DNA from 2 places in the Planococcus sp. FY231025 genome. Region 2 is predicted to be linked to the other one. Evidence: riboswitches for the same ligand, from Rfam matches in the RefSeq annotation. Region 2 holds a riboswitch; the other holds the start of a gene.
What was found. Region 2 has a riboswitch for preQ1 ahead of queC (7-cyano-7-deazaguanine synthase QueC). Riboswitches for the same ligand answer to the same signal wherever they lie in the genome.

Region 1 (4,212 bases), on a different contig from region 2:
CGGCATAGACAGCTGGCGGTCCGTCCAATCCATCGGTCAGCGCCAGTAAATCCCAGTAAGGATGGTATTCGAACTGTTCTCCTGCGATTTTTTGATAAGCTGCCAAAAAGCAGTCTGCTGTCGAAACGCCGTGCAATTGGGCTAAATTGAGGCGGCAATGCCCCACATCGATGCCGGTCGGCCCTATGCAGGCATTGATCCAGTCCACAATCCCGCTGATTCGGCCATCAGACCAAAGCAGATTTGCCGGATGAAAATCCCGGTGAATGAAATGTTCTTTTGCTTCCGGCCGGACGCCGGCGACGATAAAAAAGGCCCGCATCCATTCATCGGGATGGCGAGACCACACGGGCCGGTCGAGAGTCAGCGCATTGTTATATGAAAAATACTCCCATGCGAACCCATCCGCCTCGTTCCGGTGAATCTCTGCCAGGGCCGCCGCCATCGTTTCAAGCCAATCGGTTTCATTTTCAGACTTTAGTACGGGCGTTCCCGGCAATTTGGTCATAAGGACAGCCGGCAGTCCGCACGGGTCTCCGGTTTCTTCAAAAGCGACCAATTGCGGAACAGGCAAGCCGGTTTGCTGCGCCATTTCTAGACTGGCCGCTTCGTGCCTGGCCAGGTCGGGCTCTATGGCCAGCCAATCCGTTTTCGAAAACAGCCGCAATACATACCCCGACCGCCCTTCTTCTCCTACTGTTTCGATTTCATAAACATCTGAGGATGTGCTGCCGCGCAAGGCAACGGCTCCTGATATGCGGCGCGTGCCGCCCAGTGCCTCTTCTATCCAGGCAGCCGTCTTTTTGGGCAGCTGCACCATCTTTTCTTCTGCCATAGTTCTCCGCCCTTTCCTGCTTCCTAATCGCGGCTTAAAAAAGTCGCCTTCCGCATTGGAAGCGGAAGGCAAACTGCTGTTAGTCGATGAGCCGGATGTTCTGGATGATAAAGCGGCTTTTCGGAATGCTGGGCATGCGCACAAGGCTATGCTGCAAATTTTGCGGAGGGACGTCATAATCTAACTTTCGCGCGATGAAATCGAAGCTTGCTTTCATCGCTTCGACCGTCACCCATTCGCCTGCACAGCGATGCCCCATTTCATATTCACCCCCGCCTTGCGGAATGAAGCTGAACGGGCTGCCGCTCCAACCGTTGAACCGCTCCGGCTTGAATACTTCCGGCTCCTCCCAGAGATCTGGGTGGTGGTTCGTTCCGTATAAATCCAAAAGTACAAGCGTGCCTTTTTTGAATTCGTAATCCTTCCAGATGAAATCCTTCCGCACTCTTGCTCCCGTAAAAGGGCCGAACGGATAATAGCGCCGGACTTCCTGCGCGAACCAGGTACTGAAATCCGTGGGGCCGTCTGAAAGCGCCGAACGGGTTTCAGGATGTTCATGCATGGCTACAGCACCGAATGTGACGTAGCGCCCGATTGCTACAATCGGACGGATGATATTCAAGATTTCGACCGCCGCAAGCCGGCTCGGCAATTTTTTGCCATCCGGCTGCTTGTACCAGGACATTTCGAAAAGCGCTGTCCCCGGTATCGCCGGCAATAGCCCTCTCCGGACCCCTTTGACCATCTTTTCTATCCATTCTTCAGAATTGTCACGTGCAGTACGGCCTTTCCAGTAGCGCGGACCCATTCCGCCGAAGGCATCAATCATGGCCCCCATATCCCTTGCCCGCGATTCCACTTCTTCTTTTTTCAGCGGCACGCCTGCAAAGCGGCAGGCCACCCGCATCATCAGATGCTCCGCTTCTTTAAAAAATTCCATGGTCTCCTGCTTTTCCCATTCCCGGGCAGCCGCCTCCCACTCTTCCGTTACGTAAATGTTCAAGGCCAGCAACTGGGCCGGCGACATCAAAGACATGAAAAGGGCTTTCCGGTGCTTATGCTCGCCATCATCCAAGGTCTGGATGGCCTTTTCCCCGAAAAGGCTCCTTTGGATGCGCTTCGGCACCGCTCCTTTTCGGCGGAATTTGCTTTCATCATAAAAAAGGGCAGCCGCTTCTTCACCGGCCATGCAAATCACCTTCTGTCCGAGCAGGCGCGTCTGGAAGACACCCGACCCAAACTTCCGCGACCGGTTGGGTATGAACAAATATCCTTCCGTTAACAAAGCAAGTATATGGTCCGCCCCTTTTTCCTGGGGAATCGGCTTAATTGGTGCCATCTCCGGAACGCCTCCTTGTGCCGGGCTTTTCTTCCTAACTTACCCTTAGGCGAATTCTCTCAAACAAGGAAGGGGATATGGTGCAGGCCGCTATAGCAGCGGAGGAAAGAAGGATTTGACAGCCAATCAAAAGTCTTTTACTATGAGTTAGGTTGAAAGAATTTAATAACCCGGCGACGGGAGAGGTTCATAGCATTTCACCCTCTATAAAAAACTATGGATTGACGAAACTCAGCCAAATCCACATGCGATTCGGCTTTTTCTTTTTCCGTTTTTTATAGGCCTCTCTTAAGTCGGATACTTGAAGGAGGCCTTTTTTATGGCAGGAAGAAACGAAGACACACTGGACCACTTGTCGCTTCTCGGCAATCAAAACACAAAGTATAAATTCGAATACGATCCGGATATTCTGGAAGCGATTGATAATCTGCATACACGCGATTATTTCGTGAAGTTTAATTGCCCGGAATTCACTTCCCTTTGCCCGCAGACGGGACAGCCGGATTTCGCAACAATTTACTTGAGCTTTATTCCCGACAAGAAATTGGTGGAAAGCAAGTCGCTGAAATTATACCTATTCAGCTTCCGCAACCACGGCGATTTCCACGAAGACGTGGTCAACATCATCATGAACGATTTGATCAAATTGCTTGAACCGCGCTACATCGAAGTGTGGGGCAAATTCACTCCGCGCGGCGGCTTGTCGATTGACCCTTACACGAATTACGGGAAACCCGGCACGAAATACGAAGAAATGGCGTCGTATCGGATGATGAACCACGACATGAATCCGGAAACGATCACGAACCGCTGAATCAGAAAAGCCGGCCGCATGAATTTGCGGCCGGCTTTATTTTTTCAGGTACCGAATAGAATAAGTGCTTCTTCATGTTACAGCGGTAGGAACAACTCCGAATTCTGTCTTAAAGCCCTGCCCTTTGTTGTCTGCAGGTTTTTTCAAAACCAGTTCTGCGACAATCGGCAGGTGGTCGGATGCGTCCGTCTTAATCACAGAAGCTCTTTCTGCTTGGACTTCCTGGCCGGCAAACACGTAATCGATCCGTGCCATCGGCTTCACATCCTCTTTTTCTGAAACCGTTTGAACCGGTGTCGGGTATGTGAAGGCATCCCCTTTCCCCAAATCCGAAAAAACATCATGGAACCGGCTGCTTAATCGCTGGATGTGCCGGTTTTCAGGCACCGCATTGAAATCGCCCGCGAGAATCTGAGGGAATCGGCTTTTTTCCGCAATCTCCAGAATCTGCTGAACGTTCACTTGAAGCTCTTCTTCTTCCAATGACAGATGCGTACAGAAGAAATGAACAAAAGCCCCTTTTACCTGAATAACGGCTTCCAGCATCCCCCGCTGTTCACCTGCCGCTCCAGGTCCGTCGATGTTCACCATCAGATGGTTTTCCGTGTGCTGGATCGGATACTTGCTTAAAATGGCATTGCCGTACTGGCGTCTTGGCATGGCCGGGTCCAACGGCTCCAAATCCAGATTCGGGCCGAATGCGGCATTCATGCCCAAGCGTTTTTCAAACCAGCTGACCTGGTCGCAGAATGAACTGCGCGCCGTAAAGCATCGGTCGACTTCCTGCAAACCGACGATATCCGGCTGTGCTTGTTCGATGACACGCGCTGTTTTTTCAAGATCGACTTTATTGTCCATCCCGAGGCCGTGGGCTACATTGAACGACATGACTTTAAGGGGCACCGTGGGCGGTATGCTGCTGTCTTCCATTTGAACCTCTCCTTCATGACTGGCAATAATCCGAGGCTTGAGGGTCTTTGATGCATTGATTGTAGCAAAAAAGCCTCAAAAACGCTTCTGTTTAGCCCTTTTTTCTTAAAAAAATAAAAGCAGCCAAAATGGGCTTTGGGCTGCAGGGTAAAAGGCTATATTTTTTGGAGTGCCGATTGGGCTTTCGGCAGAACTGGCGTTTTTGCAGTCTCGAGGATAAAGTCTGCGCTGATCGGCAAATGGTCGGACACGGCTGTTTCGATTGCTGCCGCTCCAACCGCCTGGAGCTGATCG
Region 2 (4,212 bases):
TTCCTTAGAGCCATCTCTTTGCCGCTGGCGAGCGCCAAGCCTCCTCAGTCGCTTCGAAAACCTTGTGCTCCTGCATCGCTTCGCTAGCTTCGTCGCAAATGGTTGAGCAAATTCCATTTGCTCAACCATTCCCTGCGGGGTCTCGGCTGTCTCGCTGTCCCGCAGGCAAGACTTACCCGAAGCCTGCGAGGGCAAGTCTTTGCGACGAGCTTGCGCAGGAGCAGTACGGTTTTCTCCGCTGTTTTGCTCCATATCTCAGTTAGCACTGTTAAAACGGATAAAGTTACCAGCTTTTAAAGAGCGAAACCAGCGCCGGCGCGTCCACGGGCCGGGCGAAGCTATGAGACGGGTGTTTTTCCCGGCTCATAGCGGGAGCCATGCCCAAAGCGGGGTAAAAAGTTCATTTTTATTTAGACGCCGCGTTTATTGCCCCAAACCAGGGTATGAAGCTGCGGGAGCACTTTGGCATCATTCATAATATGGGAGCGGACAGCCAGATCGATCAGCCATTCGTAGCGTTCCAATAACGATGCAGTCAACCGGGCGTCGTCCGTTGTAGCGGTGTCGCTGTTGCCCGTCTGCAAAAAGAAAGGGACTGCCGGATAGCGCAGGTGGAGATCTTCTGCATATTTGAAATCTTCTTCGTCGAATATGACAACTTTTAAAGTCGCATTGGCATCGGCCAAGTTTTCAATGAAGTAATCGAGTTTCGTGAAATCGGTCTGCATGCCGGAACTTGGGGGCTTCGGCGATAAGGTGATGTCATCAATCTCGCGCATCCAGTCCTGCCAAAACGAACCCTGCGTTTCCACGCCGACTTTCCAGCCGTTTTCATGGCAAAGCTCGACCAATCGGCCGATGCCTTTATGGAGTGCCGGATTGCCGCCGGAAATCGTGACGTGCGAAAAAGCGCCGCCGCCGATTGCTTTCAATTCTTCTATGATTTGTTCAGGCTTTTTCGAGACGCTCGTGCCGGTGCCGTCCCAAGTGAATTTGGAATCGCACCAAGAGCAGGAATAATCACATCCGGCTGTGCGCACGAACATTGTTTTCTGTCCCATGACCATGCCTTCGCCTTGGATTGTTGGGCCGAACACTTCCATTACCGGTATCTTCACTGGAGGCCCTCCTTGCGCGGACGGTAGACGACATAGCTTGTCGGCGTTTCGCGTACGATGATTTGAAGGCAGTCCGGCCGGTTGTCCGTCGCTTTCAGGAGCCCTTGGATGCTGTGCCAGATCTGCTCGGCCAGCAACTCGGTTGTCGGAAACTTGTTTTCAAATTCAGGATGGTTGTTCAGCACCGAATGGTCGTATTTTTTATGGATTGCCCGTTTGAGCTTTTTAAAGTCAATCAAAAATCCGGTCGCATCGAGTTCATTGCCGCCGATCGTCACATTGACGAAATAGGTGTGGCCGTGCATTTCCTGGCACAGGCCGGCGTCTTCGCTCGGGATGAAATGCGCAGCTGAGAAGTTCAGGTCCTTGTTCAGCTCGAACCGGTAATCATGCGGGACGGAAGGATAGAATTGCTGCATCATAAAGGCTCACCTGCAGCTTTCCGTGTTTTATATTCGGCCAGCCCTTCGTTGCGCAAAACGCACGCCGGACATTCGCCGCAGCCTGTGCTTGAAATGCCGTTATAGCAGGTCAAAGTCTTCTCCTGCACAAAGTCCAATGCGCCAAGCTGATCGGAAAGGGCCCAGACTTGGGATTTATCCAGCCACATAAGCGGTGTGTGGATGATGAATTGCTTGTCCATAGCCAGATTCAATGTCACGTTCAGCGACCGGATAAACGTGTCCCGGCAATCGGGATAGCCGCTGAAATCGGTCTGGCTGACACCTGTTACCAGATGGCGGGCCCCAATGGCATCGGCATATACCGCTGCAAACGATAGGAAAAGATGGTTTCTGCCGGGAACGAATGTTGAAGGCAATTCACCTTCTTTAGCGGAAACTTCGATGTCGTCGCGCGTCAGCGCATTCGCTGATAGTTGGTTGATCAAGGTCATGTCGAGCACTTTGAATGAAACACCGAGTTCATCGGCGATTTTTCGTGCGCATTGGATTTCAGCTGAATGGCGCTGTCCGTAATCGAATGTCACAGTCGCTACTTCGCTGAAGTTTTCTATTGCCCAAAACAGGCAAGTTGTACTGTCTTGGCCGCCGCTGAAAACGACAACCGCTTTTTCTTTTTTCAAGTGAAACATCTCCTTAGTTTTTTAGAGAGGGAGTTTGCGAACCTCTTTTTTTCAGAACATCGTTAATAATACCATAGGGCTGCATAAAAATGGTACGGCTGTTTCATCCATTGCTAAAGGGAAAGCAGCGCTTTTGTCGAATCAAGTACAGGAGTACATTATGGAAGGCTGGAAAAGGACGACATGGAAAAAGTGAAAGCAGCTCTGGATGAAATATGGGCAAGGCAGCCGGAAAGCCGAACCATCATCGCCATCGATGGGCTTAGCCGCTCCGGCAAAACGACTTTGTCGGACAGGATGGCGGAATATTTATCGGTGCAGAACGTACCTTATAAACTGTTCCATATCGATGACTTGATCGTCGAACGAAAGCGGCGGTACGGAACCGGCCGCGCTGAGTGGCAGGAATATTATTTTATGCAATGGGAAATCGAAACCCTTCAAGAACAGTTCTTAGGCAAACTGAAAACTGAAACGGAAATCAGTCTTGCTTTTTATAATGCCGGCTCGGACAGTCATGTAAGCAAGAAAATTCGGCTTCCGGCAACCGGGATTGTCCTGATTGAAGGCGTATTTCTTCAACGGCCGGAATGGCGGCCTAATTTTGACGCCGTCTTCTACTTGGATTGTCCCAAAGAACAGCGATTCGAGCGGGAATCCGAAGCAGCAAAGCGAAATAGCAGGAAACTGGCCGACAGGTACTGGGCAGCGGAGCAGTATTATGAAGAAACCGTAAGGCCGAAAGAGCGGGCGGATTGGGTTATTCAAAGCGGTCGAGAGATAGGAGAGACAACATGAAGATCAGCAGCAGGATTTGGATCGTTATAGCCGCGGCAATTGCCGCAATCATTACATTAACCGTCTGGTATTTCTATTTCAAGGAAAACGGAGAAGGTGAAAACGGAAACACCGCTATGGGCGCCAGTGCAACTTACGAGATCGAACTGTCCCTCAATGAAGCGGATGAATTCGGGATCAGCACCGTCATAGAAGTTGCCAATGAAACGGAGGGGCCGTTCGAAGACATCGGGTTCTATTTTGTGCCCAATGCCCTGAATTCCGATGAAACGGCGGACTTGCCGCAGGAAGCTGCCGAAACGGCTATCGGCTCCATAAAAGTCGGGGGCGAAGAGGGAGAATACACGCTTGAAAACAACGAGCTGCTGGTGGAGCTCGCGGAGCCGCTTGAGCCAGGAGAGAAAGAAACCATCGAAGTGGTTTATTCACTGACGCTGCCGGAAAACGGCATGCGGCTGTCCCAGGACGGCAACAATTTCTTTTTGGCGCAGTGGTATCCGATGCTTGCCCAGTTCGACAATGGCTGGGATATCGAACCGTTTGACATGGACGGCGAATCCTACCATACCGGATTCGGGGACTTCCGGATAGACTATCAATTGCCCCGGGAGTATTTGGTCGCGAGTTCTGCCACTGACGGCGAAGTGCAGCCATCCGTTTCAGGGACACTCGAGGGGGACCGCATCAAAGATTTCTATCTCGCGCTGATGGACCCGGAAGAGTGGATCCATGAAACGGTTTCTGTTGAAGGAGCCGAGCTCCGCTTGTTCATGCCGGACGATCCGGAGCTTCTGGAGGAGTCGGCGGTCATGGCGGAAGCGGCTTACGTGTTTTTCGAAGAACGGATCGGTGACAATCCGTTCCCGGAACTCGATATCATCGGAAATGACGGCTATATGGAATACCCGAACATCATTGAAGTTGCAACCACTTGGGATGCCCTGGATTCCGTGCTGGTCCACGAAATCGCACACCAATGGTTTTATTACATCGTCGGCAATGATCCGTTTGAGGATGCGTGGGTTGACGAAAGCATCACGGAATTCGCTGCTTCACTGTTCCTGTCGGATTATTACGGGGACGAAGAATACGGCTTCAGCTCGGCGGAGGCTGCAGCGAATGCCTACCGCCAGGAAAAGTACGCCAATTTGCCGTTGGATGAATTCGTCGGGGCACAGTATTTATCGACCGTATACGGAGCCGCACCGCTGA

Region 1: another riboswitch for preQ1. It lies ahead of queF (preQ(1) synthase); the one in region 2 lies ahead of queC (7-cyano-7-deazaguanine synthase QueC).

What each region holds. Positions count from the first base shown of each region.
Region 1 covers NZ_JBQJJG010000014.1:54,169-58,380, reverse strand. The annotation lists gene ACTL32_RS17700 (phosphotransferase family protein) at 1-835, opposite strand, end outside; gene ACTL32_RS17695 (cytochrome P450) at 915-2,174, opposite strand; PreQ1 riboswitch class I at 2,351-2,398, shown strand; gene queF (preQ(1) synthase) at 2,494-2,988, shown strand; gene ACTL32_RS17685 (endonuclease/exonuclease/phosphatase family protein) at 3,061-3,918, opposite strand; gene ACTL32_RS17680 (endonuclease/exonuclease/phosphatase family protein) at 4,074-4,212, opposite strand, start outside.
Region 2 covers NZ_JBQJJG010000005.1:113,649-117,860, forward strand. The annotation lists gene queE (7-carboxy-7-deazaguanine synthase QueE) at 411-1,103, opposite strand; gene queD (6-carboxytetrahydropterin synthase QueD) at 1,115-1,540, opposite strand; gene queC (7-cyano-7-deazaguanine synthase QueC) at 1,537-2,202, opposite strand; PreQ1 riboswitch class I at 2,210-2,253, opposite strand; gene ACTL32_RS06950 (kinase) at 2,386-3,000, shown strand; gene ACTL32_RS06955 (M1 family metallopeptidase) at 2,997-4,212, shown strand, end outside.